One region of the Enhydrobacter sp. genome, then DNA from elsewhere that is predicted to be linked to it. Evidence: riboswitches for the same ligand, from Rfam matches in the RefSeq annotation. Region 1 holds a riboswitch; the other holds the start of a gene.
The links. Region 1 has a riboswitch for cobalamin ahead of OJF58_RS06215 (CbtB domain-containing protein). Riboswitches for the same ligand answer to the same signal wherever they lie in the genome.

Region 1 (21,956 bases):
CCGAGGCCCGCAACCTGCAGGAGCGGCGTCATCGCCGTCTCCGGAACAGGCCGACGATGCCTTCGGGGGCGATGATCACGAACATCACCAGCAGCACGCCGGCCACCAGCACGTTCACCGCCGAGGAGATGGTCACCCTTATATATTCCTGCAGCCCACCCACCAGGATCGCGCCCACGACCGGTCCCATCCAGCTCGACGTCCCGCCGATCAGCGGCATTGCGATGGCATTGACGGCGTAGTTCAGGCTGAAGCCGGAGGCGGGGTCGAGATAGGTCACGTAAAAGGGCAGCGGCGCGCCGGCCATGCCCATGAAGCCGCCGGAGAGCGCGGTCGCGATCAGCTTGAGCCGAAGCGTCGGCACGCCCGAGGCTTCCGCCGCCGTCTCGTCGTCGCGGATCGCTGCGAAGCCGTAGCCCAGCGCCGAATGCTCGATGGCGCGCGCCGTCGCCAGCACAACCACGCACAGCGCGAGCATGAGCAGGAACAGATACTGGATGTAGTCGCCGCCGATCAGCGGCGCGACCCGCGGCCGCAACACGTAGGCGCCGCGCGCGCCGCCGACAAAGTCCCAGTTGGTCATCAGGGTCTGGACGACGACCGCGAGCGCGAGCGTTGCGATGGAGAAGAAGACGCCGCGCAGGCGCAGCGTCAGGTAGCCGGTTCCGAGGCCGACCAGCCCAGCCACGATCCCGCCCACCAGCATCATGACCGGCAGCGGCAGGTGCGGTACCAGCTTGTAGAGCACCACGCTCGAATAGGCGCCGAGCGCGAAGAAAGCCGTGATGCCGAAATTCACGTAGCCGGTGTAGCCGCCCAGTATGTTCCAGGCCGTGCCGAGCACGATGTACTGCACGACGACATAGGCAGCGAAGAACGCGTAGCTGACATTCAGCCAGCGCCCGCCGGCGAACAAGGCGGCGCCGATGCAGACGAGCGCCAGCACGAAGGGCACGCTGCCTACCCTGGGGGCAGCGACCGCAGCCCTATCGGCCAAGGATACCACTGGGCCGCACCGCGAGCGTCACGAGGAGCACGCCGAAGGACACCGCCGGGGCCCAGGACGGCCCGAAGAAGGTCGCGGTAAGGCTTTCGACCACGCCGAGCGTCACCGCCGCGATCACCATGCCGGAAAAGCTGCCGAGCCCGCCCAGCACGCAGATCGCGAATACGCGGCCGATATATTCGCGGCCGATCGAGGGCTCGACCGGCTGGATGATGATCAGGATCGCGCCGGCGATCGCCGCCGTCGCGAAGGAGAGGCCGAACGCGACGCGTTTGATGCGGGTGGGATTGGCCGCCATCAGACGCAGCGCGAGCTGATCCTGCGCCACCGCCTCGATCGCCCGTCCGAGGAAGGTGCGCGACAGGAAGAGCTGCAGGCCCACGACCATGACCATCGACACGAGGAACGGAACCAGCAGGCGCAACGGCAGCTCGATCCAGCCGATATGCAGGCTCGGCCCGATATAGCGTGCCTGCACCAGCCGGTAATCGACGCCGAAGATCAGCACCAGCGCCACCTCGGCGATGAACAGCAGACCGAAGAAGAACGAGAGCCCGCCCAGCGACTGATCCTGCCGCCGCTCGAAGGCGGCGTAGTAGACCTGATAGACGACGGCGCCGAGCGCGTAGAACGCCGGCAGGGCGATCACTGCCGCCAGGATCGGGTCCATGCCCAGCGCCGTGTTCGCGAGATAGGCGACATAGGAACCCAGCAGGATGAAGCCGGGATGCGCGATATTCACGATATCGAGCATGCCGAACGAGATCGCGACGCCGATCGAGACGGCGGCGTAGAAGCCTCCCAGCAACAACCCGGAAATCACGGCGTTCGCAAGCAGGTCGAGCGAAGCATCCATGGACCCGGTCACTCCGCCAGCAATGCAAACCGGCGGCGCGGCCGCTCCGACATCGTTCCCTCCCTCACGCGGCGATTTTCTCGCCTTCTTCCGCACACAGTCTGCGCCAGACAGGGGATCGTTGCCTAGTGCCGATTTGCAGGATCGGTTAGGGTCGCGGCCGACCAACGAAATAGCGGCGATGAGGCTCGGCATGCAGTTCGGACTGTTCGGCGGCGCCAGGACCAAGCGCAGCGTCGGCCTCGAAGACAGCCAGGGCTACGAGAGCTTCATCGAATACGTGGTCGAGGCGGACCGGCTGGGCTTCGCTCAGCTCTTCATGGTCGAGCATCACTTCACGGGACAGGGCCAGGTCTCCGCCTCGATGACCGTGCTGGCCTACCTCGCCGCCCGCACGCGCAAGATCCGCCTGGGCACCGCCGTCGTTGTCCTGCCCTGGCACAATCCGGTGCTGATCGCCGAGCAGGTGGCGACCCTCGATCTTCTGACCGGCGGCCGCGTCGATTTCGGCGTCGGCAAGGGCTATCGCAAGTCGGAGTTCGACGGCTTCTGCATTCCGATGGCGGAAGCGACCGAGCGCTTCGACGAGGCGATGGAGATCATCCGCAAGGCCTGGACGACGGAGGGACGGTTCAGCCATCACGGCAAGCGCTGGCGCTACGACGACATCCTGGTGGAGCCCGAGCCGCTGCAGCGTCCGCATCCGCCACTGTGGCTGGCGGCCGGCTCCCGCGACAGCATCCGCCGCGCCGCACGCGAGGGCTACAACCTGCTGCTCGACCAGCTCGCCCAGGTCGACCAGATCGTCCAGCGCATCGCGATCTTCCGCGAGGAATGCGAACGCGCGGGTCGGACATATGATCCCGCCATGGTGGCAACCGCGCGGCCCCTGCAGATGATCCATCACGAAGGCGAGCGGGCGCAGGCCTACGAGACCCGCAAGCGCGTGCTGGCTACGATCGGTGATCTGGCGCGCGACAAGCTTCCCGAGCGGATCGAGGACGACACCGCGCCGCTGCTCGGCATGCCCGAGGAGGTGATCGCCCGGCTGAGGCAGCTCGAGGCCGGCGGCGCCACCAACATCCTGCTCGTCGACCCCAACGCCTCGGTGACCAACCTGCGCGCCTTCGCGCGCGAGGTCATGCCCGCTTTCCGGTCGACGCGGTCGGCGAGCGCTGCTTGAATCGGACCGGCATCGGGGGAAACGCCAGCGAATGGAAAGCTTCGACTATGTAATCGTGGGCGCGGGGTCAGCCGGCAGCGTGCTCGCCAACCGGCTGAGCGAGGACGGAAAGGCGAGTGTCTGCGTGCTCGAGGCCGGTCCGCGCGACTGGCATCCCTTCATCCATATCCCGGCCGGCTTCATGTACACGCTGGTCGATCCGAAGGTGAATTGGCTCTACACCTCCGAGCCCAGCGAATGGACCGGCGGCCGGCGCATCGCCGCGCCGCGCGGCAAGACGCTCGGCGGCTCGAGCTCGATCAACGGCCACATCTACAATCGCGGCCAGCGGCTCGACTTCGACGGCTGGGCGCAGCGCGGCAACCACGGCTGGGGCTACGCCGACGTGCTGCCCTACTTCCGGCGCACCGAGCGGCGCATCGCGCACGAGATCGACGACACGTTCCGTGGCAGCGACGGCCACCTGCCGATCACCGATCTCGACTGGCGCGATCCCCTGTGCGAGGCCTTCATCGAGGGTGCGGTCGAGATGGGCATCCCGCGCAACCTCGATTACAACGGCACGCAACAGGCCGGCGTGAGCTACGTCCAGCGCATCATCCGCAACGGCCGCCGCATCAGCGCTGCCCGCGGCTACCTCCATCCCGCGATGAAGCGGCCCAACCTCACCGTGCGCACCCACGCCCATGCGACCGCCATCGTGCTGGAAGGCAAGAAAGCGGTCGGCGTGCGCTATCGCAAGGGCGGGCGAAACGGACCGCACGTCGAGGTCCGCGCCCGCCGCGAGGTGATCCTGAGCGGCGGTGCGGTCAATTCGCCGCAGCTCCTGCAGCTTTCCGGTATCGGACCGGCGCCGCTGCTGCAATCGCTCGGCATTCCCGTGCAGCATGACCTGGCCGGCGTGGGCGAGAATCTGCGCGATCACTATGCTCCGCGTTTCGTCGCCCGTGTGAAGAACGCCGAGAGCATCAACGAGAAGTCGCACGGGCTGAAGCTTGCCCGCGAGATCATGAAGTATGCGCTTACGCGCAAGGGTATCCTCGCCCTCAATCCGACGCTGATCTACGTCTTCTGGAAGTCCGACGAGCGCCTCGACAACTACGACCTGCAGCTCACCTTCACGCCGGCAAGCTACAAGGAAGGCGTGCAATCGAGGCTCGACGACTTTCCCGGCATGACGATCGCGTCATGGCAGCAGCGGCCGGACAGCACCGGCCATGTCCGCGCAAAGTCAGCCGATCCGTTCGATCATCCGGTCATCCAGCCCAACTACCTCGCCGTCGAGAGCGACCGGCGGGTGCTGCTCGCCGGCATGAAGCTGGCGCGCCGGCTGCTCGCCTCCCGGCCGCTCAGCAAGTATTACGATCGTGAGGAGTTTCCCGGACCCCAGGCGCAATCCGACGCCGACCTGCTGGCTGCCGCCAAGCAGCGAGGCACGACGACATTCCATCTGATGGGCACCTGCCGTATGGCGCCCCATACCGACCCGACCGCCGTGGTCGACGACCAGCTCCGGCTGCGCGGCATCGAGGGACTGCGCGTGGTCGATGCGTCGATCATGCCGACGATGCCGTCGGCGAATCTCAACGCTTCCGTCCTGATGATCGCCGAAAAAGCAGCAGATATGATTCGTGGACGTCCTGCGCTCGAACCGGCACTGCTCAAGGACTGAATCGAAAGACGCACACGGTGCGCAACGATGATGCAACAGAGCCCTTCGAACAAGGCAGGTGAAGCGTCAATTTCGCCGTTGGCATGATGGGTGCCGAGGCGAATATTAGCCGCGTGGGCGTTCTTTAATTTTTGATCCGGGCCTCGAGCCATGACTGCACCCGTCAGCCTCTCGAATTTTCTCACCGTCGCGGCCGCCATCGTCTGCCTCTGGACGATCGGCTCGCAATCGTCGGGGGGCGTCGTGAAGCTGTGGCGGCTTGCAGTGCCGCCATGCCTTGCCGCCGTCGTCGCGCTCGTGCTGCTGGCCGGCATCTTCAACGCCACCGTCGCGCACGACGTCGAGTGGGCGGTCGCCGCGGTCCTTGGCGGCGTCATCGGACGCACGCGTGGCTGGCTGATGACGGTGGCGTCGGACCAGAGGTGGGGCCTCGTCCGCGTGCCGCGCACGGTCGACGGGCTGATCGTCGGCTTCGGGCTGGTCGTGCTGGCGATGATCGACTTCGCCAGTGCCCTCCTGGAGGACGCGGTGGTCGATGCCCAACACGTCGCCGCCGGCGCTGCGTTCTGCGCCGGTTACCTCGGTCTTCGCGCCCTGGGCATGACCATGCGCGCCGTGCGCACGCCGCACGTCGAGCTCTACGACACCGAGTCGGCGCGTTAGCGTGTAGACTCCGCCACGGCGGCAATCACGATCAGCGCTCGAACACGAGATCGCCGGCGTACTGCCGAGCTTCCCAGTGGTGGCGCTCGAGCTCGGGATCGAGATGCTCCTCAGCCGGCCAGCCCATGTCGAGATAAGCCACCAGCGTCCATCCTTCCGGCACGTCGAGCGCCCGCGTCACCGTCTCAGGATCGAGGATCGACACCCAGCCCACGCCGAGCCCCTCGGCACGCGCGGCGAGCCACAGCGTCTGCACGGCAGCCACCACGGAATAGCGCAGCGTCTCGGGCATGGTCTGGCGACCAAGACCGGCGCCCTTGGCCGTCGACTCGTCGGCGAAGACGGCAAGATGGACGGGCGCCTCCTTCAGGCCGGCAAGCTTCAGACTGTCATAGGTCGCGCGCTGCGCGCCGTCGTAGCCTTCGAGAGCTCGGGCGTTGGCGGCCGCAAAGCTTTCCCACACGAACTGCCGGCGCTGCGCCGACCTCACCTTCACGAACCGCCAGGGCTGGCTGAAGCCGACCGACGGCGCATGGGTGGCGAGTTCGATCAGATCGTCGATCAACCTTTCCGGCACGGGATCGCGGCGGAAGCGGCGCACGTCGCGCCGCCAGAGCACGAGATCGCGCAACGTCGTGCGGAAGGTCGCATCGAACGGCAGGTGTCCCGGCGGCGCCGGCTTGATCGTGCTCATGGCGACCCCGTGCTGAGAAAGTGGAAGAAGGTACCGCTCACCGAGCCGCGGCGCGCGCCCGCCTCGGCCACCGGCATTCCATAGGCATCCCGGCAGTCGACCAGAGGCTCGTCGCCCGCCGCGATGGTGGAGGCATAGTGGAACTCGTGGCCCAGCACCTCGGTTCCCCGCCGGCCGAGCGCGCAGTCGCTTCGCAGCCGGGCCTGGCGGTAGCCGAGATGCAGGCGACGGTCGGCGAACGACGTCTCGAGCCGAAGCAGGCCCGCCATGGCATGCCGATCACCGGCGGCATCGACGATCCCCTGCCCCAGCACCATGTAGCCGCCGCATTCGCCATGGATCGGCACGGCGCGCGCGGCCAGATCGTGCAAGCCGTTCCGGAATCGCCGTGCCTCGGCAAGCGCACCGGCATGCAGCTCGGGATAGCCGCCGGGCAGCCAGACTGCATCGCTGTCGGCCGCCGGCGCCTCGTCGGCGAGCGGCGAGAAGGACCGGATCTCCGCCCCGGCCGAGCGCCATTGCTCGAGAAGGTGCGGATAGATGAAGGAGAAGGCGCGGTCGGAGGCCAGCGCAATGCGCTGGCCGGGCGGCGCGATGGGCATCGGGCTCGTGGCGGGCGGCAGCGCCTTGCGGGCGCTCCGCTCGATGGCCGAGATGTCGACCGAGGCCGAAACCGCGTCGGCCAGGGCGTCGAGGCGGTCCTCGAGATCGGCCGTCTCGGCCGCCTGCACGAGACCGAGATGCCGCGCGGGCAGAGCCAGCCCGGCGTCGTCACCCAGCATGCCGAACAGCGCAAGCCTCGTCCGCGCCAGGGCCGGCTCGATCAAGGCAAGATGGCGTGCGCCGGCGACGCGATTGAGGATGACGCCCGCGACCGCCACGTCCTTGCGATAGGCCGCGCAGCCGGCCGCGATCGCGGCCGCGGTCTCGGTCTGGCCCTTCACGTCGAGCACCAGCACGACCGGCCATCCCAGCAGGGCCGCGAGATCGGCCGTGGCGCCGCGGCCCGCGACGCCGTCGAACAGGCCCATCACGCCCTCGGCGATGGCGATGTCCGCGGGATGGCGCGCAACGAGGTCGGCCACCCGTGCCGGCGTCATCGCCCAGGTATCGAGGTTGAAGCTCGGTCGGCCTGCCGCGACGGCATGGAATGCAGGATCGATATAGTCGGGGCCGCACTTGAACGGCTGCACGGCGCGTCCGCGTCGGCCGAGCGCCCGCATCAGGCCCAGGGTCACGGTCGTCTTGCCCGAACCGGAGCGCACGCCCGCAACGACCAGGCCGGGCGTCATTGCCAGCCGGCGAGACGGGGCAGGAGCTGCCGTCGCAGGCCGACCACGCTGCCGATCACCAGGATGGCCGGCGAGCCGATGCCGTTCCTGCGGGCGTCGTCCAGCAGGGCGCCGAGTGTGCTCTCCACCACCCGCTCACTGTCGGTCGTCGCCGACTGAAGCAGCGCCGCCGGCGTCTCCTTCGCCAGGCCGCCCTGCTGAAGCGCCGCCACGATGTCCGGCAGTTGGCTCATCGGCATGTAGAGAATGATCGGCTGGCCGAGCCTTGCCAGCGCCGCCCAGTCGGTCGTCGAGCTGCCGTCAGCGCGATGGCCGGCAGCCAGCACGACGGCATGGTTGGTCTCGCGCGTCGTTGCCGGAATGCCGGCGAGCGCGGTCGCGGCCAAGCCTGCCGTGATACCCGGAATGACACGAAAGCGAATGCCCGCGGCCGTCAGGGCCAAGGCCTCGTCCCAGCCACGGCCGAACACGAAGGGATCGCCGCCCTTCAGCCGCAGCACACGGCGACCGAGCCTGGCGCGCTCGATCAGGATCTCGTTGATGTCGCGCTGGTTCGGCGAAGGCCGGCCACCGCGCTTGCCCGCGGAAATCAACTCGGCCTCGGCGCGCTTCAGGGCAAGCGCCCGTGGATCGACCAGCGCGTCGTGGACGATATCGTCCGCCGTGGCGAGCGCATGCAGGGCAAGCAAAGTCAGCAGCCTCGGATCGCCGGGACCGGCACCCGCCAGCCATACCTCGCCCGGCAAGAAGTCGGGCATGGGAGGAAAGCCCGGCAGGCTCATGCGCCCCTGCCGCGGAACCGTCGCTGATAGGCCGCGTCATAGAGCGCGCTGTCGCGGAAATCCTGCGCCGACAGGACCTTGCCGACCAGGATCAGCGCTGTGCGCTCCATCGGGCTTTTGGCGACTTCGGGCGCGATCGTGCCGAGCGTGCCGCTCACGATGCGCTCGTCCGGCCAGCTTGCACGGTAGACCACCGCCACCGGGCAATCGGTGCCGTAGAACGGCAGCAGGTCGGCCACGACCTTGTCGAGCACATGGATGGAAAGATGAATCGCGAGCGTCGCTCCGGTGGCGGCGAAGGCCCTGAGGTCCTCGCCGGCCGGCATGGCCGAGGCGCGCCCCGAGGTGCGGGTCAGCACGACTGTCTGCGCGAGCCCGGGCAGGGTGAGCTCGCGGCCCAGCGCAGCGGCGGCGGCGGCGAACGACGGCACGCCCGGCGTCACCGTATGGGGGATGCCCTCGGCCGCGAGCCGCCGAACCTGCTCGCCGAGCGCGCTCCACACCGAGAGATCGCCCGAATGCAGCCGCGCCACGTCCTGGCGTGCATCGTTGGCCCGCCGGCACTCGGCGACGATCTCGTCGAGCGACAGGGGTGCGGTATCGACGATGCGGGCGCCGGCTGGACAATGCTCGAGCAGCGCTTTCGGCACGAGCGAGCCGGCGTAGAGGCAGACCGGGCAGCGGCCGATCAGGTCGCGGCCGCGAACCGTGATGAGGTCGGGCGCGCCCGGCCCGGCGCCGATGAAATGGACCGTCATCGGCCGTCTCCGATGGCGATCGCGCAGGTCGCGCACGCCGTTGCCACGCGTGTGCCGAGAAGACGCGCGTTCCGGCCGGCGACCACCAGGGCCGATGCTTCGGCGATCGAGGGCACGCCCTTGGTCTCCAGCACCAGCTTCGAGGGCGTGAGCACCCGGCCCGCCACGCGGTCGAGTTCGTCGAGCGTGCAGGCGCGCAGGGGCACCGAGATTCGCCGGGCGGCTTCGACGAAGGCAGGATCCGCTGCCTTCGCCGACTCGGTCGCAAAGGCACTGAGTCGCGCAGCGGGCAGTTCGAACATATCGAGCGCCATGCGCACCACCTGCTCGATCTCGTCGGCCGAAACGCCGCTGCGACCGCCGACACCGGCCACGATCATGGCTTGCTCACGCGCCATTGGACGACCGGCGCGGCGGGGCGCCAGAGGAAAGCCTTGCCCCCGCCCGCCCCGCCTGCGCGTGCCACTTCGAGACGTACCAGCTCGCCGCCGTGGCGCCCGAAGAGCTCGATCAGCCGCGCCTCGGTCGCGAGCGAGACGGCATTGGCCACCAATCGTCCGCCGGGCCTCAGCGCTCCCCATGCCGCATCGAAAACGCGAACATCGGAGAGACCACCGCCGATGAACACCGCATCCGGACTCGACAAGTCGGCCAGTGCCTCCGGCGCGCGGCCCTGCACGATCCTGAGGTCCGGCGTGCCGAGCGTCGCCGCATTCCGGGCAGCGCGTGCCGCCCGCGCCGCGTCAGCCTCGATGCCGATTGCTCGCATGGACGGATGGCGCAGCAGCCATTCAATGGCAATCGAGCCGGCGCCAAGGCCGACATCCCACAGAAGCTCGCCCTGGCGCGGCGCCAGGGCCGACAGCGTGATTGCGCGCACCTCGCGCTTGGTGAGCTGACCATCGTGCTCGAACAGCGCGTCGTCGAGACCGGGAGACAACGGAATGGTCACCGCGTCGGGCGAAGCGGACACTTCGAGCGCGACGGTGTTGAGGGCCGCGATGTCGCCGAGATCGAACGATTCTGCTTTCGTGTCACGCACCCGCTCCTTCGGTCCGCCGAGATGCTCGAGAACGGTCAGCGTCGAGCCGCCCATGCCGCGCCTGGCGAGGAACTGCGCAAGCCTGGCCGGCGTGGTGCCGTCCCATGACAAGGCAAGGATCCGCGCGCCGGGCTGCAGGCAGCGCACGATCCCTTCCAGGGCACGGCCGTGCAGGCTGGCGAGCGAGACCTCCTGCTGCGACCATCCGAGCCGGCTCGCCGCCAGGCTGAAGGCCGACGGCTGCGGCAGGCAGACCATCTCGCCCGGCTGCAGAACGCGCATCAGCATGTCGCCGACGCCGTAGTGGAACGGATCGCCGCTCGCCAGGACCGCCACCGGCCTTCCACGATGGTTCTCGATCTCCGGCAACGCCATGCCGATGGGACTCGGCCAAGGGAGCCGACGGCCCTGGATCAGGCTGTCGGCCAGCGCGAGGTGGCGTTTGCCGCCCACCACCAGCTCGGCCCCGGAGACGAGCCGCTGCGCCACCGGCGACAGGCCCGCGACGCCATCCTCGCCGATGCCGATGATGGACAGCCATGGTCTCGGCGGGCAGGTTGCGCGCTCAGCGGCCATGGCCACAGCTCTTCGCATCCTGATCCTGGGCGGCACGACGGAAGCGTCCGCTCTCGCGCGCCTGCTGGCCGGCGATGCGCGGTTCGAGGCGACCCTGTCGCTGGCCGGCCGCACCTCGACGCCGAAGCCCCAGCCGATCGCCACACGCATCGGCGGCTTCGGCGGGGTCGACGGGCTCGTGCATTTTCTCCGCGGGCAGGCCATCGAGGCCGTGATCGACGCCACGCATCCCTATGCCGACCAGATGTCGGCCCATGCCGTTGCCGCCTGCTCGCGCGCTGGCGTGACCCTCGCATCGTTGGTGCGCACGCCCTGGACGCGGCACGCCGGCGACCGCTGGCAGGCCGTTTCGACGGCGACCGCGGCTGCCCTGGCTCTGGGATCCAGGCCGAGCCGGGTGTTCCTGGGCCTCGGCCGCCAGGAACTCGCGGCGTTCGCCGCCGCGCCGCAGCACCACTATCTCGCCCGCGTGATCGAGCCGCCCAGTCCGGCAGGCTTGCCGCCCGATCTGCGAATCCTGCAGGCACGCGGGCCGTTCGACCGGGATGCCGAGGAGCGCCTGCTGAAGAACGAACGGATCGAGATTCTCGTCTCCAAGAATGCCGGCGGCACGGCGACCTATGCCAAGATCGAGGCCGCCCGCGCCCTCGGCCTGCCCGTGATCATGATCGAGCGCCCGCACAAGCCCCGCGGCCATATCGTTGGAAGTGCCGCCGAGGCGGTCGCGTGGCTGGAGCGGCATTTTCATGACGCCGCTTCGCGCTCGCTGCGCGGCGTATAGATCCAGCGACCGACGCAGCGCGTCGTGCTGGCGCCCACGATAACCAGCGTGCGCATGTCGGCAACCGATGCATTGGCTTCCGCGAGATCCGAGGCGATGACCTTCGCTTCGCTCGTGCCTGCCGCGCGCACGAACAGCACCGGTGTCGTTGCCGCCTTCAAGGTGCGCAACAGCGCGAAGGCCTGCCCAAGCTGATGCGGCCGCGCCCGGGAGGCCGGATTGTAGAGAGCGATCACGAAATCGGCCTCGGCCGCCGCCTTCAGCCGTCGCTCGATGGTCGCCCACGATTTCAGGTTGTCGGACAGCGAGATTGCACAGAAATCGCCGCCGAGCGGGGCGCCGACCTCCGCCGCCGCCGCCAGCATCGCCGTCACCCCCGGCTCGACGCGGATGTCGAGCGACCGCCATGCCTGATCACCAGCCTCGACCGCCTCGAAGATCGCGGCCGCCATGGCGAACACGCCGGGGTCGCCACCCGACACGACCGCGACATCTCGGCCGGACGCGGCGAGCATCAAGGCATGACGCGCGCGTTCGAGCTCGACGCGATTGTCCGAGGCGTGCCGGCGCTGACCGTGCCGCGCCGGCACGCGGTCGAGATAAGCTGCGTAGCCGACGAGATCGGTCGCCCTGGCAAGCGCCGACCCGGCCGCCGGCGTCATCAGCTCCGGCTTGCCGGGCCCTGTGCCGACGATGACCAGCGAGCCCGTCACAGCCGCCGCCCCTCGCCGGGAATCAGCACCATCGCGAAATAGGCACCTTGGGCTTCGCGGCATTGGGCGAGCGGCACGACGCGCTCGTCATGCATGGTGCCGCGCTCGACATAGACCGCGCGCTGCAGGAGCCCGGCCGCCCCGACGGCACGCCGCACTTTGTCGAGATGACGGCCCACCTTCATGATAACCGCGGCATCGGTGCTGCGCAGCCGATCTACGAGCTGCGCCTCGTCAAGCGTCCCCGGCAGGACCGCAAGCGTATCGTTGCCCCAGGTGATCGGCAGGTTGGCGCGGGTCCAGCAGCCCGACATGCCCGTGACGCCCGGCACCACCTCGATCGGGAACTCGGGCGAGAGGCGACGCCACATGTGCATGAACGAGCCATAGAAGAAGGGATCGCCTTCGGCCAGCAGCCCGACCGACTTGCCCTCGCTCAACAGCGCCGCGAGCGCGGCGGCCGTCTCGCAATAGAAGCGGCCGATCTTTTCCCGGTACTCCGGATGCTCGGCCGGGATTTCATCGGTCACTGGATATTCGCATCGCAGTTCCGGCCGGCCGGCCGCGAGCAGGGGCGAGGCGATCCGACGCGCATTGCCCTCCAGGCCACGCTTGGCGAAGAACGCCACGACATCGACCGAGCGCACCAGGCCCGCGGCCCGCAGCGTGAGGTAGCGGACATCGCCCGGCCCGACGCCGATGCCGTAGAGCGTGCCGCCCCGGGCCGTGCCGGCAAGGCTCTCGAGGCTCGTCATTCGACGTCGCTCGCGAGCGCGTTGAGCGCGGCGGCGGCCATGGCGCTGCCGCCCTTGCGACCCCTCACGATCAGGAAGGGCACACGGCGGTCCGCCGCCAGCATCTCCTTCGATTCCCGGGCGCCGACGAATCCCACCGGCAGGCCGATCACGGCGGCGGGCGGCGGCACGCCTTCGTCGAGCATCTCGAGCAGGCGGAAGAGCGCCGTCGGTGCGTTGCCGATCGTGACCACGGCGCCACCCAGCCTGTCGCGCCACAGCTCCATCGCCGCCGCGCTGCGCGTGTTGCCGATCTTGCGCGCAAGCTCGGGAACGGCAGGATCGTCGAGCGTGCAGACCACATCGTTGGCCGCCGGCAGGCGGGCCCGGGTGACGCCGTTGGCGACCATCTTCGAATCGCAGAGGATCGGCGCGCCGCCCATCAGCGCCCAGCGTGCGTTGTCGGCAAAGGTCGGCGACATGACGATCTCGCGTGCGATCTCGACCATGCCGCAGGCATGGATGAGGCGCACGGCGACGCGCTCCTCGGCCGGCGCGAAGCGCGCCAGATCCGCTTCGGCGCGGATGATGGCGAAGGACCGCCGATAAATCTCGGCGCCGTCGCGAATATAGGGTCGCTCAGCCACGCAGCACCGTCGCCAGCTCGCCGGGCTCGACGGTGCGCTGCGCCCTGTCGCGGGCCGTTCCATTGCGCACAATCCCGTAGCGACCGTCGCCGCCCACCAGCACCAGGTCGGCCGGCGCCGAGCGCGCGCATCCCTTGGCGCACCCGGAGACGTGAAGAGTGCCGGCAAATCCCCACGCCGCGAGCCGCCGTGCGTCACGGCGCGCATCGACGCTCGCCGCGCGGCAGGCTGGACTTCCGGGGCAGGCATCGATGCGCAGCAGGGGATCCTCGCCATCCTCGATCAGGCCAAGCGCACTTGCGCCCTCGATCTCGGCATCGAGATAGACGGCGCGCCACGGCGACAGGCGCAGTTCCGAGGCGCCGGCCTTGGCGGCAAGGGCGACGAGCCCCTGCAGCTGGCCGGCTTCGAGCCGGCCGAAGGGCGCGGCGATTCCAAAGGCATCGCCGATCCGGCCCAACCTCTGCCGACCAGGAACCGGAACGGAATCCATCCCGGCAAGCGATGGCATCGGCCGGCCGTCGAGACAGGTCCGAGACGCCGCAAGCAGGCACGAGACGATCTGGTCGCGACTGGCAAGGCCCAGCCATCGGCCGGCGACACGCAGGGCCACGCCCTCCGGCAGAAGGCAGAGGGCGACATCCGCCCGTTCGCCGATGATGGACAGCGGTCCGGGTGCGTCGACCAGCCAGCCGAACTTGGCCGGCAGTCCGGCGGCGAGCCGGCGGTCGGCCGAAAGGGCCTCGGTCAACGCGGCTGCGATGGCGCGCCCTTCGGCACCGGCCAATGGTCCGACCATGATGTTGCGCGCCGCCTCGATCTCGGCGTCGGGGTCGAGCAGGCCGAGCTGGCCGAGGGCACGATGAAGCTCCGGCAGCGACTGCGCCGCGACACCGCGAAGCTGCAGATTGGCGCGCCGCGTGAGGTCGATATGCCCGTTGCCCAGGCGCTCCGCGATCGCCGCGAGGCCGCCGGCCTGGGCGAGCGTCAGCGCGCTGGCCCAGGGTTTCACCCGCACGAGGAGCCCGTCGCCGCTTTCCATCGGCCGCAGCGCCCCCGGGCACCATCCTTTGATCTCGATGGTCGCGGCCAGGCTCACGATCTGCTCCCCGGCACGCGCTTGAGCTCTTCCTCGACGGAATTGCGGCGCGTCACCCACAAGCCACGTGCGAGGGCGTCCTTCAGGCGGAGCGCGATGGCGGCCGTGGCCGCCGGATTCCTGTCGAGCATGGCCGTCAGGACATTCTCGTCGGCGATCAGGGCTACATGCGTTGCGTCGAACAGATGCGCCGGCACCGCCCGCGCGGTCGCCGCGAAGGCATAGAGCGCATCGACGCCCTGCGCGATCTCGGCGACGCCGCGATGGCCATGCGCCAGCATGCCGGCGATCCAGCGCGGATTGGTGAGCCGGCCACGCACCACGCGGGCGATCTCCTCGGCAAGCCGTCGCGCCTTCGGTGCTTCCGGACGACTCGTATCGAGGTGGTAGAGCTCCGGCGCATTGTCGAGCAGCGCCGCCGCCGCCGCGAAACCTCCGGCGAAGTCGGCGACGCCGTCGCCATCGAGGAGGTCGCGCTCGCGATCGTCCTGCGGATGAACGAGAAGGTCAGCGGCGGCCACGCGACCACGAAAATCGTCGCCTGCCTCGCGCATCGACCGGGGCCCGCCATAGGCATGGGTAACGGCCGAAAGGTAGGCCGTCCCCAGCTCCTCGCGTGTCTGCCAGTTGCCGTCGAGCGCGAGGTCGCCTGCGCGTGCGCCATAGTCGCCGGGCGCCGCGCCGAACACGCGGGCGAGATCGGCTCCGTTGCGCCGCGCCTCGGCCAGCGGATTGTCCGCTGCCTCCTCGTCCAGCGCGGCGACGCGCTGGACCGCCATGTCGAACAGCGCGATCTGCGTCTCGAAGATGTCGCGGAACAGCCCCGAGATGCGCAGCGTGACGTCGATGCGCGGGCGGTCGAGGGCGGCCAGCGGCATCACCTCGATGCCGATCACACGGCTCGAGTTCCTGTCCCAAGTCGGACGCACGCCGAGATAGGCCAGCGCCTGGGCGAGATCGTCACCGCCGGTGCGCAGCGAGGCCGAGGCCCAGAGATCGATCATCAGTGCGCGCGGATAGTCGCCATGATCCTGCAGGTAGCGACGCACGACCTCGTCGGCCGCACGCATGCCGATGGCGGCGGCCGTCCGTGTCGGGATCGCGCGCGGATCGATCGAGGTGAGGTTGCGGCCGGTCGGCAGGACGTCGGCGCGGCCGCGGGTCGGCGCGCCCGCCGGCCCCGGCGCCACGCGGCGGCCATCGAGCGCCGCCAGCAGGCCGCGTCGCTCCGTTGCGGCACAGTCCTGCAACATTGCTTCGGGCACCTTGATCGCTTGCGACAATGCGGCGGCCGCTTCCGCATCGGGCGCCCGTCCGAAGATGTGCAGGCCGTCGCGGATGCTGAGCTCCTTGATGTCGCAAAGCTGCGCGTCGAGCTTGGCGATGGCGGCCCGCGCCGGCTCGCCGCGCACCAGGCCACAATCGGCCGCGAGGCCGTTACTCCAGGCGCGCTCCACGATCTCCTCCTCGAGATGGCGCAGGCGCCGGCGATCGAGGCCGTCGGCCGCCGCATATTCCTCGATGATGCCTTCCATCTCGGCCAGTGCGCCGTGCAGGCCGGCCGTGCCGAGTGGCGGTGTGAGATGGCCGATGGTGACGGCCGCCAGGCGGCGCTTGGCCTGCACCGCCTCGCCGGGATTGTTGACGATGAAGGGATAGATCACCGGCATCGGCCCCAGCACGGCTTCCGGCCAGCATTCCCCCGAAAGCGCCAGCGCCTTGCCCGGCAGCCATTCGAGCGTGCCGTGCGTGCCGAGATGCACAAGGGCATCGATGTTCCCGATCTCGCGCAGCCAGGCGTAGAGCGCAATATAGGCGTGGCTCGGCGGGCAGCCGGTGTCGTGATATCCCGACTTGCGATCGCCCGCGCTGCCGCGATCCGGCTGCAGCAGAACCAGCACCTCGCCGCAGCGCAGGACAGGCAGCCGGAAGTCCTCTGCCGGCTCGCCCCAGGCCTCGCGCAGTGCCGTCCGCAGACTTTCCGGCAAGGTCGCGAGCCACCTCGTGTAGAAGCCGAGCGAGATCTCGATGTGCTGCGATGGAGCGCGCAGAAACGCGGCGACGCCGCCAGCCGGAAGGCACGTTCCGTATCCTTCCTGCTCCAGGAGTCGCAAGATCTCGTCGGCACTGGCCGCGGTATCGAGGCCGACCGCGTAGCCGGTTCGTCCGCCGCGCGCCGGATAGTCCGACAATACGAGCGCGACCCTGCGCTCGCCACGCGGCATGCGTTGCAGCCTTGTCCAGGCAGCCGCGAGCCGGGCGACATAGTCGATGCGGTCCGGTTCGGGCGCGTGCCGGATCGCGGCGAATTCGAGACGCGGATCGATGGGTGCCTCGGCCTTGAAGGAGACCGCACGCGTCAAAAGCCGGCCGTCGAGCTCGGGCAGCACCACGTTCATCGCAAGATCGGCCGGCGAGAGTCCACGTCCCGATTCGCGCCACGCCGCCCTGGCGCTGCCCGACAGCACGACCTGCAGCACCGGCACGTCGGCGGCGTCGAGCACGGTCGTGTCGTCCTCGCGCAATGCCGAGAAGGCCGTCGTGTTGAGGATGACCGCCGGTCGCCGCGTCTCGATCAGCCGCGCCAGCTCGGCTTCGATGGCTCGGTCCTTGAGGCTGCCGACAGCGATCGCAAGCGGCGCAAGACCCTGGCGATCGAGCGCCTCCATCAACGCCGTGACCGGCGCCATGTCGCCCGCCAGCAGATTCGCCCGATAGAAGACGATCAGCGCTGCCGGGCGATCGTCCTCCCTGTTGCCGAGAACGGTGATCGGCCCGACCGGCACCGGCGGCGACCAGTCCATGTCGCGGCCCAGCATCGATCCGACGCAGCGCAGAGCCTGCCGCAGATTGTCGGGACCGCCCTCGCGGAAAAAGCGATCGAGCACCGCAAGCCTGTCGGCAGGCAAGGTCGACATCGACGCGAGCCGCGGATCGGCCCGATCGTCACCGGGCAGCGCCGCGAGCAAGATACCGTTTTCGCGCGCGGCGTCGGCGACATGCTCCAGCCCGTAGCGCCAGTAGTCGAGCCCACCCAGGCAGCGCACAATCACCGCGCGCGCTCTGGCCACGACCTTCTCGACATAGAGATCGACCGACATGGGATGACACAGCCGCTTGAGATTCGCCAGCCGAAGGGTCGGGAGCGACTCCGGCTCCTGCTGCCACGCTGCGGCCAAGGCGGAGAGATCGCTGTCGGAAAAGGACAGCACGACGACTTCGGCCGGCGACTGGCCGAGATCGATTGCGACGTCGGCTTCGTCGAGGGTCGCAAGCTGTGTCGCGAGGACGTGCATGCCTTGTTTCCCGTCAGCCTGCGACCAGCGCCTCGATCGCCGCCCTGTCGAGACCCCGCTCGCCGATCACGACGAGGCGTCCCTGCCGTGCTTCCCCGGCAGCCCAGCGGCGGTCGAACTGATGCTGGAACCGGGCGCCCACACCCTGCACCAGAAGCCGCATCGGCTTGCCGTCGATGTCGACGAACCCCTTCACCCGCAGGATGTCGTGCGCCATCGCCACCTTCCTCAGGCGCTCGATCAGGACCTGTGGTCCGTCGAACGAGGGCAGGTCGATGATGAAGGTGTCGAAGTCGTCATGGTCGTGCTCGCCCTCGGCGTCATGATGCGACGGGCGGCGGGCGAGATCGGCTTCAGCACCGGCTCCAAGACCCAGCAGCACGGCGACCGGCACCCGGCCGTTCTCGGCCTCGACGACCTTCACCGCCCGCGGCAGCGTCTTGCCGATTTCGCCGACGACGGCCTGACGCTGTTCGACGGACATCAGGTCGGCCTTGTTCAGAATCACGAGGTCGGCGCAGAGAAGCTGGTCCTCGAACACTTCCTCGAGCGGATTGTCGTGATCGAGCGATCGGTCGTTGGCGCGTTGCCGGGCGATGGCGTCGGGGTCGTCGGCGAAGCGGCCCGCCGCGACGGCCGCCCCGTCCACCACCGTCACGACGCCGTCGACGGTGACGCGCGAGGCGATCTCCGGCCAGTTGAAGGCCTTGACCAGCGGCTTGGGAAGAGCGAGACCCGACGTCTCGATCACGATGTGATCGGGCGGCGAGGGACGGTCGAGCAGGCCTTTCAGGGCCGGCACGAAGTCGTCGGCGACGGTGCAGCAGAGGCAGCCGTTCGCGAGCTCGACGATCGCATCCTCCGGGCAGCTCTCGACGCCGCAGCTCTTCAGGATCTCGCCATCGATGCCGACGTCGCCGAACTCGTTGACGATCACCGCCAGCCGCCGGCCGTGGGCATTCTCCAGAACATGGCGCACGAGCGTGGTCTTCCCGGCCCCGAGAAAGCCCGTGACGATGGTGCACGGCACCTTGGCGAACGAGGTCATTGTTCTACGGACTCCGGATGAGGAACAGGCGAAACACGGGCAACGGGACCGCAGACGAACACCGTGACGCCAGGCACGCTCATGGAGCCGGCTTCGCGTCGAGGCATGGCGTCAAGGCGCCGGCCGGCGCGCGAGCCTCGGCCACAGCAGGCCGACCGTGACTCCGATGAGCAACCAGAGGGACGCCTGGACCGCCAGCGACAGCGCCGCGAACCGGGCTGCGATTTCGGGCGGCACGCTGCTCTCGAGGTCGTGCGGCCGCGGCGCGCCGATGAGGTGAGGCGTCAGCAGCACGGCCAGCGCCACGACACGCAGGAAAGCCCTGTCCGTCTTGAGGAACATCCAGATGGCGACCGCCGTGGCGCAGGCCGTCCCGACCCACCAGACCTGCCGGGCGACGAGATCTCCGGCGGCACTTCCGGGCAATTCCGGCGCCAGACCGGCGGCAGGGGCAAGCCCGAAGGCGACGAAGCCGGCGGCGGCCCACGCCAGGGCACGGCGTTCGTCGATCTGCTCGCCGACCGCAGCCATCGCCGCGACCAGCAGGAGGGCGAAGCCGACGGCGGTCACGACGGTCGCGAGCGATGTGTAAAAAAGACGCGGAAGCCCGTCGGCAGGCTTCCAGCCTTCGTCATGCCCCCCGTGCGCATGAGCGCCGTGCCCCGTCTCGAAGACTTCCGCGGCGACGATCAGCGGTGTCGTCGTCACCTGCTGAAGGGCGGCGACCAGCAGCCCCGCCACGAGGCCGGCGAGAAGGCCCACCGACAAAATCCTTGCAAGCACTCCGGCAGCCTCAATGGCAGGGGAAGCTCAAGCTGTGCCGCGCGTCGTGTGCCGCGTTGTGGAGCAGTTGGGGCTGGGCGAAGCCGGCAAGGAACACCAACACCGTGCCCAGCACAGCAGCGACCAGGGCCGCCCTGAGGGTTTCCTGTCGTTCGGTCGATCCGGCTACCGGTATGGACGTGCTTGCCATGTCATCCTCCTCGACCGCCCCTCCGGCGATCCGAATGCAGAAAGCGACGGCAGGTATCCTGGCTCTCGGATCTTCGCCGCAGGCCACCTTCCCGGTTTCCCAGTGGTATGCAGGCCTTTGGCTAGCCGATGACAGTTGCGGGGGCAGCCGCGGATTGGGGCGTCGACGCCCTTCACCACGTTCCCTTTTGATCCCCGTGGGGAACCGTCGCCCCGCTTGATAAGGGCCGGCCGGCTTGCTGACAAGGGCTTTGCCGTCCATTTTGGCCGCATGACGACGGCAAACGACGAAGAGACGCGGCACAAGGCCAAAATGGCTCACCGCAAGGCGGTCCAGGATGCCGAGGTGGCCGGCAAGACGATCGAAAAGGGCCTGTTGATCGTGCATACCGGCAAGGGCAAGGGCAAGTCGACGGCGGCATTCGGCCTGATGCTGCGCGCGCTTGGCCGCGGCTTCCGCTGCGGCGTGGTGCAGTTCGGCAAGGGGATGTGGCAGTCGGGCGAGCGCACCGCGATCGAGCGGTTCGGCGATCAGGTGGAATGGCATACTCTGGGCGAGGGCTTCACCTGGGAGACACAGGACCGCGCCCGCGACATCGACGCGGCAAAACGGGCATGGGCCGCGGCGCGGAAGCTGATGGCCGATCCGTCGATCCGGCTGATCGTGCTCGACGAGCTCAATATCACGCTGCGATACGACCATCTCGACGTGAAGGAGGTCGTGGCGGCGCTGCAGGCCCGGCGCACCGATCAGCACATCGTCGTCACGGGCCGCAATGCCAAGCCTGAGCTGGTCGAGGCCGCCGATCTCGTGACCGAGATGGCGCCGGTGAAGCATCATTTCGCCGCTGGCGTGAAGGCGCAGGAGGGCATCGAGTTCTGATGGCGGCGCGCGCCCTCATGATCCAGGGCACGGGCTCGGATGTGGGCAAGTCGCTGATTGTGACCGGCCTCGCGCGCGCTTTCACGCGGCGCGGGCTTCGCGTCCGGCCCTTCAAGCCGCAGAACATGTCGAACAACGCCGCGGTGACGGCCGATGGCGGCGAGATCGGCCGCGCCCAGGCACTGCAGGCCCGCGCCGCGCGGGTAGCGGCAACGGTCCATATGAACCCGGTCCTGCTGAAACCCCAAAGCGAGACCGGAGCGCAGGTCGTGGTGCAGGGCAAGGTCGCGGGTGCCACCAAAGCGCGCGACTATCAGGCGATGAAGCCAAGGCTTCTGTGCGCCGTCCTCGACAGCTTCGGCAGACTCGCCCTCGAGGCCGATCTCGTGCTGGTGGAAGGCGCCGGCTCGTCGTCGGAAGTGAACCTGCGCACCGGCGACATCGCCAACATGGGTTTCGCGCGCGCGGCGGACGTACCCGTCGTGTTGGTGGGCGACATCGACCGCGGCGGCGTGATCGCCAGCCTGGTCGGCACGAAGGCCGTGATCGATCCCGCCGATGCGGCGACGGTCGTGGGCTTCATCGTCAACCGCTTCCGCGGCGATCCCTCGCTGTTCGGCGACGGCCTCGAGGTCATCGCCGCGAAGACGGGCTGGCCGGCGCTGGGCCTCGTGCCCCATTTCGACGCCGCGCACCGCCTGCCGGCCGAGGATGCGCTGGGCCTGCCGACGGCGCCTCGCGGCCAGGGCCTGAAGATCGCAGTCCTTGCCTATCCGCGCATCGCCAATTTCGACGACTTCGATCCGCTCCGACTGGAGCCGTCGGTGAACCTCGTCTTCGTGCGGCCGGGCGAGGCGCTTCCGGGCGACGCCGCACTCGTCATCCTGCCGGGCTCCAAGGCGACGATCGCCGATCTCGCAGCGCTCCGGAACAGCGGCTGGGACATCGATATCGAAGCGCATGTCCGACGCGGCGGTCATGTGCTGGGGATTTGCGGCGGCTATCAGATGCTGGGCCGCAGCGTCGCCGATCCGCACGGCATCGAAGGTCCGCCCGACACGGCGGCGGGACTGGGCCTCTTGCCGGTCGACACCGTGCTGGAAGGCGGCAAGGTGCTGGTCGAGGTCGCCGGCGAGACGGCTGCCGGCAGCGTGCCGTTCAAGGGGTACGAAATGCATGTCGGCCGCACCACCGGTGCCGTCCGGCCATTGCTGCGACTCGACAACGGGCACGATCAGGGAGCCGTGAGCGCCGATGGC
Region 2 (9,864 bases), 1.2 Mb from region 1:
CTGGATGGCGAGCCCCATGCAGCTGTCGAGCATGGTGGCGGCGAGCCCGCCATGCACCGTGCCCGACGGATTGAGATGGCTGTCCCTCGGCTCCGCCGTCGCCACCACGCGCCCCTTCTCCGCCTCGACGATCTCGTAGCCCAGCGTGCCGGCCATGGTGTTGAGCGGCAGTGTGCCGTCGGCGAGCCCCCGGACGAAGGCGAGCCCGTCCATCTCCCGGCGCTTGTCGGCACTGACGGTTCCGTAGGTTCGGCGGTGCATCTACGCTCCGACCGGCTTGCCGGCGTCGGCGAGGATGCGGCCGCCGATCAGGACGAAGGAGGCGCCGGCGGCGCGTTCGATCCAGTGGCGGGCGCGGGCGAAGCGGCGCATCACCGGGGCCGACGACATGAAAAGCGACACGGTCGCGTACCAGGCGAGCGCGCTCGCGACCACAAGCGCGATCATCAGCACCATCAGCCAGGCGGGCGTGCTGGCGGTCACCGCGGTGGCGAAGACGCTGGCGAACAGCACGATCGCCTTGGGGTTGGTGAGCGTCACCAGGAAGCCGAAGACCAGCGCATTGCCGCGCACCGGACCGCGCGCGACGCCCTCGTCGAATGCCGCGGGCTTCGCGCGCAGGAGGCGGATGCCGAGATAGATCAGGTAGGCGCCGCCGGCCACGCGCACGGCCCAGGTGAGCCACTGGTACTCGACCAGCACCGCGGAAAGGCCGAGCAGGCTCAGCGTCGCGTAGAGGCCGAGGCCGGTCGAGACGCCGAGCGTCGTCAGCAAGCCGCCGCGCGTGCCGCGCGTCAGCGAGGACCGCACGACGGCGACGAAATCCGGCCCCGGCAGCAGCAGGGCCGGGATGAAGACGCCGAACACCGGCAGCAGGACGCTCATCGGGTGCATGGCGGCGCGCTCAGGGCTGCTCGACGCGACAATGGACCGAGTCGACGAAAGTGGTGCTGCGCGGACCGTAGACCGCGAAGCCCACGCGCTCGCCGCCCGAGGTGGGCGGCAGCAGGCCGCGCGTGCGCTCGACGGCGCGGCCGCCATTCTCGAACTGGCAGGCGACGACGGGCGAGACGGTGCTGGCCGAGTTGTTGTTGAGGTAGAGCACGGCGCGCCAGCGGCGGCCCGGCGTCACGTGCAGCGAGAGATTGTCGATATCGACCAGCGGCACCTTCGGTCCGGCCGCGATCGGCACCGAGCCGACGCGATGCGTGGGCACCGTCTGGTCGATCACGCCGCGCGCGGCGGCGGCCTGGTTGCGCGGATCGAAGGCGCGGTCGTCGGGCGCGACCGGCTTGCCGTCCTCGCCGACATTGGACGGCGTCCACACCTGGCCGGTCCTGGGATCGCGGAAGGCGGGCTCGCTGGGCATCGGCTGCGCCGTCGCATCGATCTGCGGCCGCGGCGCCTGTGCGTGCGCGGTGCCGGTCGCGCCGGCCATCGGCAGGGCCGCCAGGGCGGCGAGGGACACGAGGGCGATCAGCCGCCGGGGCTCGTCGATCATGTCTTTCGTCTCCATCGCTTCATTGTTTGCCGCGCGACGCGCGATGGCAATCTTCTTCATCGCAGCGCGGGCGGAACTCATCGACAGGGCGGTGTCATCCCCAGCGGAGCGATGACACCATGTGTGGAGCGAGAAAAAGAAGGCGAGCCTTGACGATGTGCATGGCCGCTGCCAGAAAGTGCGCCGTGGTTCCCGCAAGGGATCAAAAGGGAACGCGGTGCAAGCCGCGGCTGCCCCCGCAACTGTAAGCGGCGAGCGCTCGACCGTTGTGCCACTGGAACGTCCGACGTTCCGGGAAGGTGGTCGAGAGCGAGGACCCGCGAGCCAGGAGACCTGCCACGCACCGCGGTCACGCGCGAACGCATCGGGCGGGGTGTCCTGATGGGCTTTGCGGTGACGGATATTGTGCCGCGAGTCCGTCTTGTCGAATCCATCTTCGTCGTCTTTCTTCCGCTTGGCCGGCGCATCTTTGGCCGGCTGTGTGCTGTGGCTGTCGCCTGCCGTCGCGCAGGACGCGGCCGTGATGCCGGAGACGGTGGTCACGGCGACCGGCCGGCCGGAGCCGGTGACGAGCGTCGCCGGCACGGTGCAGGTGATCGATGGCGAGAAGATCACCAGGTCGACGGCCAGGTCGGTGACCGATCTTCTGTCCGAGAATGCCGTCGGCTTCATGAGCCAGTGGACCCAGGGCCAGACCTCGCTCAACATCCGCGGCGGCGCGACGGAAGGGCAGGGTCGCGACTACAAGAGCGAGGTGCTGATCCTGATCAACGGCCATCGCGCCGGCACCGCCAACATCTCCAAGCTCTCGGTCGCCGACGTCGAGCGGATCGAGATCGTGCGCGGCCCGGCCTCGGTGATCTACGGCAGCCAGAACATGGGCGGCGTGGTCAACATCATCCTCAAGACCGGCCGCACCGCGCCCGGCACGCTGGCCGAGATGGACGCGGGCTCGTTCGGCCTGATCGAGGGCAGGCTGCAGAACGGCGGCACCTACAAGGGGGTCGACTGGTATCTCGGCCTCTCCGGCGGCAAGCAGGACGACTATCAGGTGGGCGGCGGCCAGGTCGAGCTCAACACCGCGTGGAGCCGCATGGGTGGCACCGGTGCCGTCGGCTGGCAGATCGACGACGACAACCGCATCGACACGACGATCCGCACCGACGGCGTCTACGGCGCCGGCTTCCGCGGCTCGAGCGCCAACATCTTCGCCTTCGACACGCGTTACAACCAGTCGATCGACGTGAGCTACAACGGCAAGACGCCGGACGGACGCGGCCATCTCTTCGCGCAGGGCTACTACGTCCAGGACGTCGACGACCTCAACAACCCGTCGCCGCTCACCAGCCTGATCGCGCCGCCCGCGCGCACCTTCACCGACCACAACCATCGCCGGATCGACATCGAGGGCGTGCGCGTGCAGCCGCGCTACAGGTTCTGGCCGTCCAACGAGCTGCTGGCCGGCGTCGACTGGGAGCGGAGCTGGATCATCTCGTACCGTTTTCGCGCCGGCGGCCCGGCCGTCACGCAGCTCTCGCCGCAGGACAACAACGAGACCGACAATGTCTGGGCGCTCTACGCCGAGGATGCGCAGAAGCTGTTCGACGATCGCCTGACCGTGCGCGCCGGCGTGCGCCAGACCTGGGGCACGACCTCGCTGCTCGCCACGCCCAACGCGCCGACCCTGATCCCGGGCAGCGTGGACTACCGGGCCACGACCTGGTCGGTCGGCACGACGCTGCAGGTCACAGGCTGGCTGACCGGCCGCTTCGGCGCCTCGAGCGGGTTCCGCGCGCCGACCGCGACCGAGCTCGGCGCCAACTTCACGACGACGCCGATCGGCAACACCATCTTCGGCAATCCCAACCTCAGTCCCGAGACCAGCCATCAGCTCGAGCTGGGCGGCACGATCGCGACGAAGAACGCGCGGCTCGATCTGGCGCTGTTCCAGAACGTGATCAGCAACCGCATCCAGTCGGTGCGGATCTCCTCGCAGGGCGGCGTGGTCGTCTCGCAGTACCAGAACAACCCCGGCGACATCCTGATCCAGGGGCTGGAGCTGCAGGCCGAGGCCGACATCCCGCGGCTGCTGGGCCTGTCGGTGGGCGAGGGCGAGCGCTGGAGCCTCTACGGCAACGGCTACTACAACTTCACCATGACCGACTACGGCGCCGAGCTCACCGGCGCCAACTCGAGCCAGGCCACGCGCATCAACCGCTACGGGCTCTCGATCGGCACGCGCTACGAGCGGCTCGACGGCGAGCTGCCGTGGAGCGTGCAGCTCCTCGGCGTGCTGCGCGGACCGATGTGGTACAATACCGAGGAGGCGCTGTCGCCGGTCTACTTCCCGGGCCAGGTGCGCAACGTGACGGTGTACGAGAAGAGCGCCTTCTGGGTGTGGAGCACGCGCCTCGAGATCGAGCCGCACAAGGGCGTGACCTTCTTCGCCGCGATCAACAACATCCTCGACGTCAACCAGGACCCGGTCTTCATCGCCCTCGACCAGAATCCCTGCCGCGCCAACCTCGCCGCTCAGAACGGCTCGTGCGGCAACTCGATGATGGGCCGCGAGGTGGTGGCGGGGGTGAGGGTGCGGTTTTGATCGCCTCTGTCGGCAGCACAACGACTGTGTCATCCCGAGCGCAGCGAGGGATCTTCGGTCGGCAACTGCCAAAGATCCCTCGGCTTCGCCTCGGGATGACACTGTTCCTCGCGTCTCTCGCATCGCTCGCGCACGCGCAGCCGGTCACGGTGCACGATGCGTTCGGTCGCGCGGTGACGCTCGCGGCGCCGCCGCGGCGGATCGTGCCGATCTTCTCGTCGAACACCGAGATCGTGACGGCGCTGGGGCTGGCCGACCGCATCGTCGGCATCGATGCCTACACGCGCTATCCGCCGCAGGTGCTCGACCGGCCGGCGGTGGGCGGGCGGCTCGGCTTCTCGGTCGATGCGATCGCGGCACTCCGGCCCGATCTCGTGATCGTGACACCCGCGCGCCAGGCCGCGCACCAGCTCGTGGAGCCGATGGAGCGGATCGGCGTGCCGGTCCTGGTGCTGCTGACGCGCAGCGTCGAGGAGATCCTCGCCAACATCCGCCTGGTGGCGCGGATGACGGGCGTGACGGCGCGCGGCGAGGAGGTGGCGATGCAGTTCGCCGACAGGCTCGCGCGCGTCGCGGCGCGCCTCGCAGCCGAGCCGGCGCCGAGCACCATCATGATCACCGGCCGGCTCGGCAACGGCCTGATGCTGGTGGCGCGCGAAGGCACCTATACCGGCGACGCGATCGTGCGCGCCGGCGGACGCTTCGCGCTCGAAGGCACGGCGATGCTGGCGCAGGTCTCGCCCGAGGCGATCCTCGCCGCCGATCCGGATGTCCTGCTGTGGGCGGGCGGCGCGCGCGATCTCGCGGCGCTGATCGCCGAGCCGGGCTGGGCCGATCTGCGCGCCGTGCGCGCCGGCCGCGCCCATGCCGTGAACCGCGCCGAGCTTCTCATCCCCGGGCCGCGCACGGTCGACGGCATCGAGCATCTCGCGGCGCTTCTCCATCCGGCAAGAACGGGGCGATGAGAGCCTGGCCCGGCCTCGCGCTTTGCCTGCTGGCCGCGCTCGCGCTCGCGGCCTGCGCCGGCGCGAGCTGGGCCTCGCCCGCCGATCTCTGGCGCGCCTTCGCCGGCGATCCCTCGATGGCGAGCCGGCTGCTGATCGAGTGGCGCCTGCCGCGCGTCGTGGCGGCGGCGCTGGTCGGCGCGCTGCTGGGACTGGGCGGCGCGATCTACCAGGGCGTGTTCCGCAATCCCCTGGCCGAGCCCTACCTGCTGGGTTCGGCGGGCGGCGCCGCGGTCGGCGCGACGGTCGCGCTCCTGGTGCCGCTCGCGCTGCCGCAAGCCCTGCTGCTGCCGCTGCTCGCCTTCGCCGGGGCCTGGGGCGCCACGATGCTGGTCCTGGGGATCGCGCGCGTCGCGGGCGCGGTCGATGCGGCCGGGCTGCTGCTGGCGGGCGTGGCGATGGCGGCGATCCTGGGCGCGCTGCGTTCCTTCCTGATGCTGGCGCTGTCCGACGAGACGGTGAGCCTGCAGGTGGTGATGAGCTGGGTGCTGGGCGGCATCCAGACGCCGAGCTGGCCGGGCATCGCGCTGCTCGCCGCGATCGCGATCGCCTGCCTCGCGCTGTCGCTGCTGTTCGCGCGCCGGCTCGATCTTCTCGGCCTCGGCGAGACCATGGCGACGGCGTTCGGCCTCGACACGCGCCGCGTGGTGGCGCAGGCGGTGCTGGCCGGGTCGGTGATCGTGGCGGCGGCTGTGGCGTTCGGCGGGCTGGTCGCGTTCGTGGGACTCGCCGCGCCGCACATCGCGCGCTGGCTGGTCGGCCCGCTGCACAAGCCGTTGCTGCCGGCTTCGGCGCTGGTGGGCGCGATCGTGGTGACGCTGGCCGATGCGATCGCCCGCGCCGCCCTGCCGCCGGCCGAGATCCCGCTCGGGCTGGTGACCGCCGTCGCGGGCGGACCGTTCTTCATCCTGCTGCTGGCGCGGCGGCTCAGGGCATGAGCGCGCTTGCCGCCGAGTCGCTGGTCGTGCGCCGCGGCGGCGCGACGCTGATCGACGGCGTGTCGCTGGCGCTGGGGCCGCGCGGCTCGGTGGCAGTGATCGGCCCCAACGGCGCCGGCAAGTCGACGCTGCTGCGCACGCTGGCGGGAATCGCGGCGCCGTCCGCGGGGCAGGTGAGGCTGAATGGCCGCGACCTCTTCCGGCTCGCGAGCCGCGAGCGGACGCGCAGCGTCGGCTTCCTGCCGCAAAGCTTCGAGCCGCATTGGGATCTCTCCGTCGCCGATCTGCTGGCGCTGGGCGCGGCACGGGCCGACACGCTGCCGGCCGGTGCGGTCGAACGCACGAAAAGGGCGTTCGAGCTTTCGGGCCTCGAGGCGCGGCGCTGGTCGACGCTGTCGGGCGGCGAGCGGGCGCGCGTGTTGCTGGCGACCGTCCTGGTGGTCGATCCGCCGGTGCTGATCGCCGACGAGCCGTCCGCCGCGCTCGATATCCGCCATCGGCTGGAGGCGATCCGCACGCTCGCCGCGCGCGGCCGCGAGCGGCTCTCGGTCGTGGCGGTGCACGACCTCGACCTCGCCTTCCGCTTCTTCGAGCGCGTCGTGCTGCTGGCGAAGGGCAGGGTGGTGGCCGACGAGCGCGCCGACCGCCTGATCCACGACCCACGGCTCGACGCAGTGTTCGGCATTCGATTCGAGCGGCTGAAAGTCGATGGAGGGTGGATGCTCGCTTATGGCGAGAGCGTTGCATAAAACGGACGACATGGACCTGGAGGAAGTGGATGTCGTTCACGTGGGCGACGAGAAGTGCAGAAACACTCGTTGCGAAACGACGACGGTCAGATCGTCCGGTTGAGTTGGGGGCCCGGTCGGGGGTGTCAGCCCGTACGATACCGCACAATGAGGCCGTGGCATTCCTGCCACGGCACTTTAAGATTGCTGTCTAAGTGCAGAAAAAGGTATTGCGGCGAAAGTGCGATATATGTTACTCCCCAAACCATTGGACCAGGGTGTTTGGGGTTAATCTCATGATAAGCATATTGCGCAAAGGGTTTATGCGTACGGGCTTGGCGTTGACCGCCATTGCGGCGGTCGGTTTGCCGGCGGAGCTCGCGGAAGCGGCCGGCACGGCGACGGCGACTTTCCAGGTGACTGCCACTGTGCAGGCAACATGCAACATCTCGGCGACCAATCTGGCCTTCGGCACCTATGCCGGGGCGCAGACGGACGCCACTTCCACCGTGACGGTCACCTGCACCAATACGACGGCGTGGAATGTCGGCCTCAACGCCGGAACCTGTGGTGCGACAGTGACCACGCGCTGCATGGCAAACGGCGCGGCACAGCTCAATTATGCCCTTTATCGCGATTCCGCGCGGACGCAGAACTGGGGCCAGACGGTCGGCACCGACACGCTGACCGGCACCGGCAACGGTGCTGCGCAGGCAAATACCGTCTACGGTCGCATTCCGGCCGGCCAGTTCCCCGCACCGGGCGCGTATACCGATACCATCACGGCCACGGTGAGCTTCTAGGCGACACAACTGCCGCTGCGGCCCAACGAGGCCGCGAAGCTCCTTCCCCTCTCGAGGAGCCTGTCGATGAACGCGCTTGCAAGAGTTTTGCGTGCGATGGCGCTCGCCCTCATGGCTGCGCCGCTTGTCCTGGGTTCGGGTGCAGTGTCTGCGCAGGCGCAGGCGCTGACGGTATTGCCTGTGACGATCGAGCTGGCGCCGGGGCAGAAGGCGGCGGTTCTGAGGGTGATGAGCGCGGGTCAGACGTCGTTTCAGGTGCGGGCGTACGGATGGCGCCAGAACGAGAACGGCGAGGTGGAGCTGGACGACACCGACGCGCTGCTGGCCAGCCCGCCTTTGGGGACGATCGCGGCGGGGGCGAGCCAGGTGATCCGGCTGGTGCTGCGGCGCCTGCCGGCCGAGCGCGAGGCGACCTACCGCATCCTGGTCGACCAGATCCCGCCGCCGGCGGCGCCGGGCATCGTGCAGGTGGCGCTGCGTCTTTCGATCCCGATCTTCGTCCTGCCGCAGGCGCGGGTGGCGCCGCACGTGACGTGGCACGTCGAGAGCGCGGGCGGGCAGAGCTTCCTGGTCGGCGTCAACGACGGCACCCGCCATCTCAAGGTGCACGATCTGGCGCTGCGCGCGGCCGGCGGCGCGACGGTGGCGGTGGAGACCAAGAACGTCTCGCCCTATCTGCTGGCCGGCACGACGCGGCGCTGGCGCCTGGCCGGCCGGCCGCCGGGCGGCGCCCTGCGCCTCACCGGCAGCGGCGCGGACGGGGCGATCGACCAGCCGGTTGCCGTGAATGGCCGGTGACGTGGATGGCCGGTGACGTGAATGGCCGGTGACGGCGGGGCGATCCTGCGGGCGGCGCTGGTGGCGGCGATCGTCGTGCTGTCGGCGGTGATGGCGCGGCCGAGGCCGGCGCTGGCCGACGAGACGCTGCTTCTGGAGGTGGTGGTCAACGGCTATCCGACCGGCAAGATCGGCGAGTTCGTGCAGCGCGACGGCGCGCTCTACGCCCGGCGCGACGCGCTGCGCGAGCTGGGCTTTCGCGTCCCCGCGGCCACCGCCGAGACCCCGGACAAGCTGGTGAAGCTCGCCGACCTCCCCGACTTCGCCGCCCGCCTCGATGCGCCGACCCAGACCCTGCACGTCACGGCCGGGCCCAAGCGGCTGCTGCCCGAGCTGCTCGAGGTGGCGGGCACGACGCCGGGCAGCGGCGGCACGGTCGAGAGCGGCATCGGCGCCACCCTCAATTACGACGTCACCGCCAGCTCGACCAATCCCTTGGGGCTCGGCCCCGGCACCCCGGGGGTGGGCAGCGGCCTGTTCGACTTCCGCGCCTTCTCGCCCTGGGGGGTGCTGTCCAACGGCCTGCTGGCCTATGTCGGCGGCAACCCGGCGGGGCTCAGCGGCTATTCGGCGATCCGCCTCGATTCGACCTACGTCTACTCCGACCCCGACGACCTGATGCGCTACCGCGCCGGCGACTTCATCAGCGGCGGCCTCAGCTGGACCCGCCCGGTGCGGCTGGGCGGCGGCCAGGTCACGTCCGACTTCTCGATGCGGCCCGACCTCGTCACCTTCCCGCTGCCGGTGGTCAGCGGCACGGTGGCCGTGCCCTCGACGGTCGACGTGCTGGTCAACGGCAACCGCGTGCTCAGCCGCGAGGTGCAGCCCGGCCCGTTCCAAGTGCCGCAGCTGCCGGTCATCACCGGCGCCGGCACGGTGATGATGACCGTGACCAATGCGCTCGGCCGCCAGGTGACGACCGAGCTGCCGTTCTACGCCAGCGCCTCGCTGCTGGCCCCCGGCCTGCAGACCTTCTCGCTCGAGGGCGGGCTGGTGCGGCGCAACTGGGGGCTGATCAGCAACGACTACGGCGCCGCCGCGGGCGCGGCCACCTGGCGGCGCGGCCTGTCCGACGCCTTCACCGTGGAGGCCCATGCCGAGGGCACCGACGGCGTCTTCATGGGCGGCGCCGGGCTGGTCTGGAACGCCTTCGACCTCGCCGCCGTCAACCTCGCCGCCGCCGTGAGCGGCGGCTCGGGCGGGACCGGCGGCCAGGTCACGGTCGGCCTGCAGCGGCTCGGCCAGCCCTTGAACCTCGCCGCCTCGGCGACCTTCGCCAGCTTCAACTTCGCCGACATCGCCGCGGCCAACGGCCAGCCGGCGGCGCAGCTGCAGATCAACGCCAGCGCCGGCCTGGCGCTCGGCAAGTACGGCTCGCTGAGCGTCGCCTACAACGGCATCGAGCGCGCCGCCGCCATGGTGCAGACGGTCTCGGCCTACGGCCAGTTCTT

Region 2: linked by a shared signal. The riboswitch ahead of OJF58_RS00035 (TonB-dependent receptor) and the one ahead of OJF58_RS06215 (CbtB domain-containing protein) in region 1 are both predicted to bind cobalamin.

Annotation. Positions count from the first base shown of each region.
Region 1 is NZ_CP126889.1:1,187,672-1,209,627, forward strand. Features, by position in the region: gene OJF58_RS06115 (ABC transporter ATP-binding protein) at 1-32, opposite strand, end outside; gene OJF58_RS06120 (branched-chain amino acid ABC transporter permease) at 29-955, opposite strand; gene OJF58_RS06125 (branched-chain amino acid ABC transporter permease) at 987-1,862, opposite strand; gene OJF58_RS06130 (LLM class flavin-dependent oxidoreductase) at 2,056-3,045, shown strand; gene OJF58_RS06135 (GMC family oxidoreductase N-terminal domain-containing protein) at 3,077-4,717, shown strand; gene OJF58_RS06140 (hypothetical protein) at 4,868-5,380, shown strand; gene bluB (5,6-dimethylbenzimidazole synthase) at 5,412-6,074, opposite strand; gene OJF58_RS06150 (cobyrinate a,c-diamide synthase) at 6,071-7,366, opposite strand; gene cobA (uroporphyrinogen-III C-methyltransferase) at 7,363-8,124, opposite strand; gene cobM (precorrin-4 C(11)-methyltransferase) at 8,145-8,906, opposite strand; gene OJF58_RS06165 (cobalamin biosynthesis protein) at 8,903-9,286, opposite strand; gene cbiE (precorrin-6y C5,15-methyltransferase (decarboxylating) subunit CbiE) at 9,283-10,524, opposite strand; gene OJF58_RS06175 (cobalt-precorrin-6A reductase) at 10,523-11,305, shown strand; gene cobJ (precorrin-3B C(17)-methyltransferase) at 11,269-12,018, opposite strand; gene OJF58_RS06185 (precorrin-2 C(20)-methyltransferase) at 12,015-12,773, opposite strand; gene OJF58_RS06190 (precorrin-8X methylmutase) at 12,770-13,399, opposite strand; gene OJF58_RS06195 (precorrin-3B synthase) at 13,392-14,498, opposite strand; gene cobN (cobaltochelatase subunit CobN) at 14,495-17,794, opposite strand; gene cobW (cobalamin biosynthesis protein CobW) at 17,808-18,842, opposite strand; gene OJF58_RS06210 (CbtA family protein) at 18,954-19,625, opposite strand; gene OJF58_RS06215 (CbtB domain-containing protein) at 19,636-19,815, opposite strand; cobalamin riboswitch at 19,846-20,039, opposite strand; gene cobO (cob(I)yrinic acid a,c-diamide adenosyltransferase) at 20,086-20,697, shown strand; gene OJF58_RS06225 (cobyric acid synthase) at 20,697-21,956, shown strand, end outside.
Region 2 is NZ_CP126889.1:936-10,799, reverse strand. Features, by position in the region: gene OJF58_RS00050 (PaaI family thioesterase) at 1-261, opposite strand, end outside; gene OJF58_RS00045 (LysE family transporter) at 262-894, opposite strand; gene OJF58_RS00040 (hypothetical protein) at 905-1,501, opposite strand; cobalamin riboswitch at 1,671-1,857, shown strand; gene OJF58_RS00035 (TonB-dependent receptor) at 2,025-4,103, shown strand; gene OJF58_RS00030 (ABC transporter substrate-binding protein) at 4,199-5,068, shown strand; gene OJF58_RS00025 (iron ABC transporter permease) at 5,065-6,045, shown strand; gene OJF58_RS00020 (ABC transporter ATP-binding protein) at 6,042-6,794, shown strand; gene OJF58_RS00015 (spore coat U domain-containing protein) at 7,070-7,576, shown strand; gene OJF58_RS00010 (fimbria/pilus periplasmic chaperone) at 7,643-8,374, shown strand.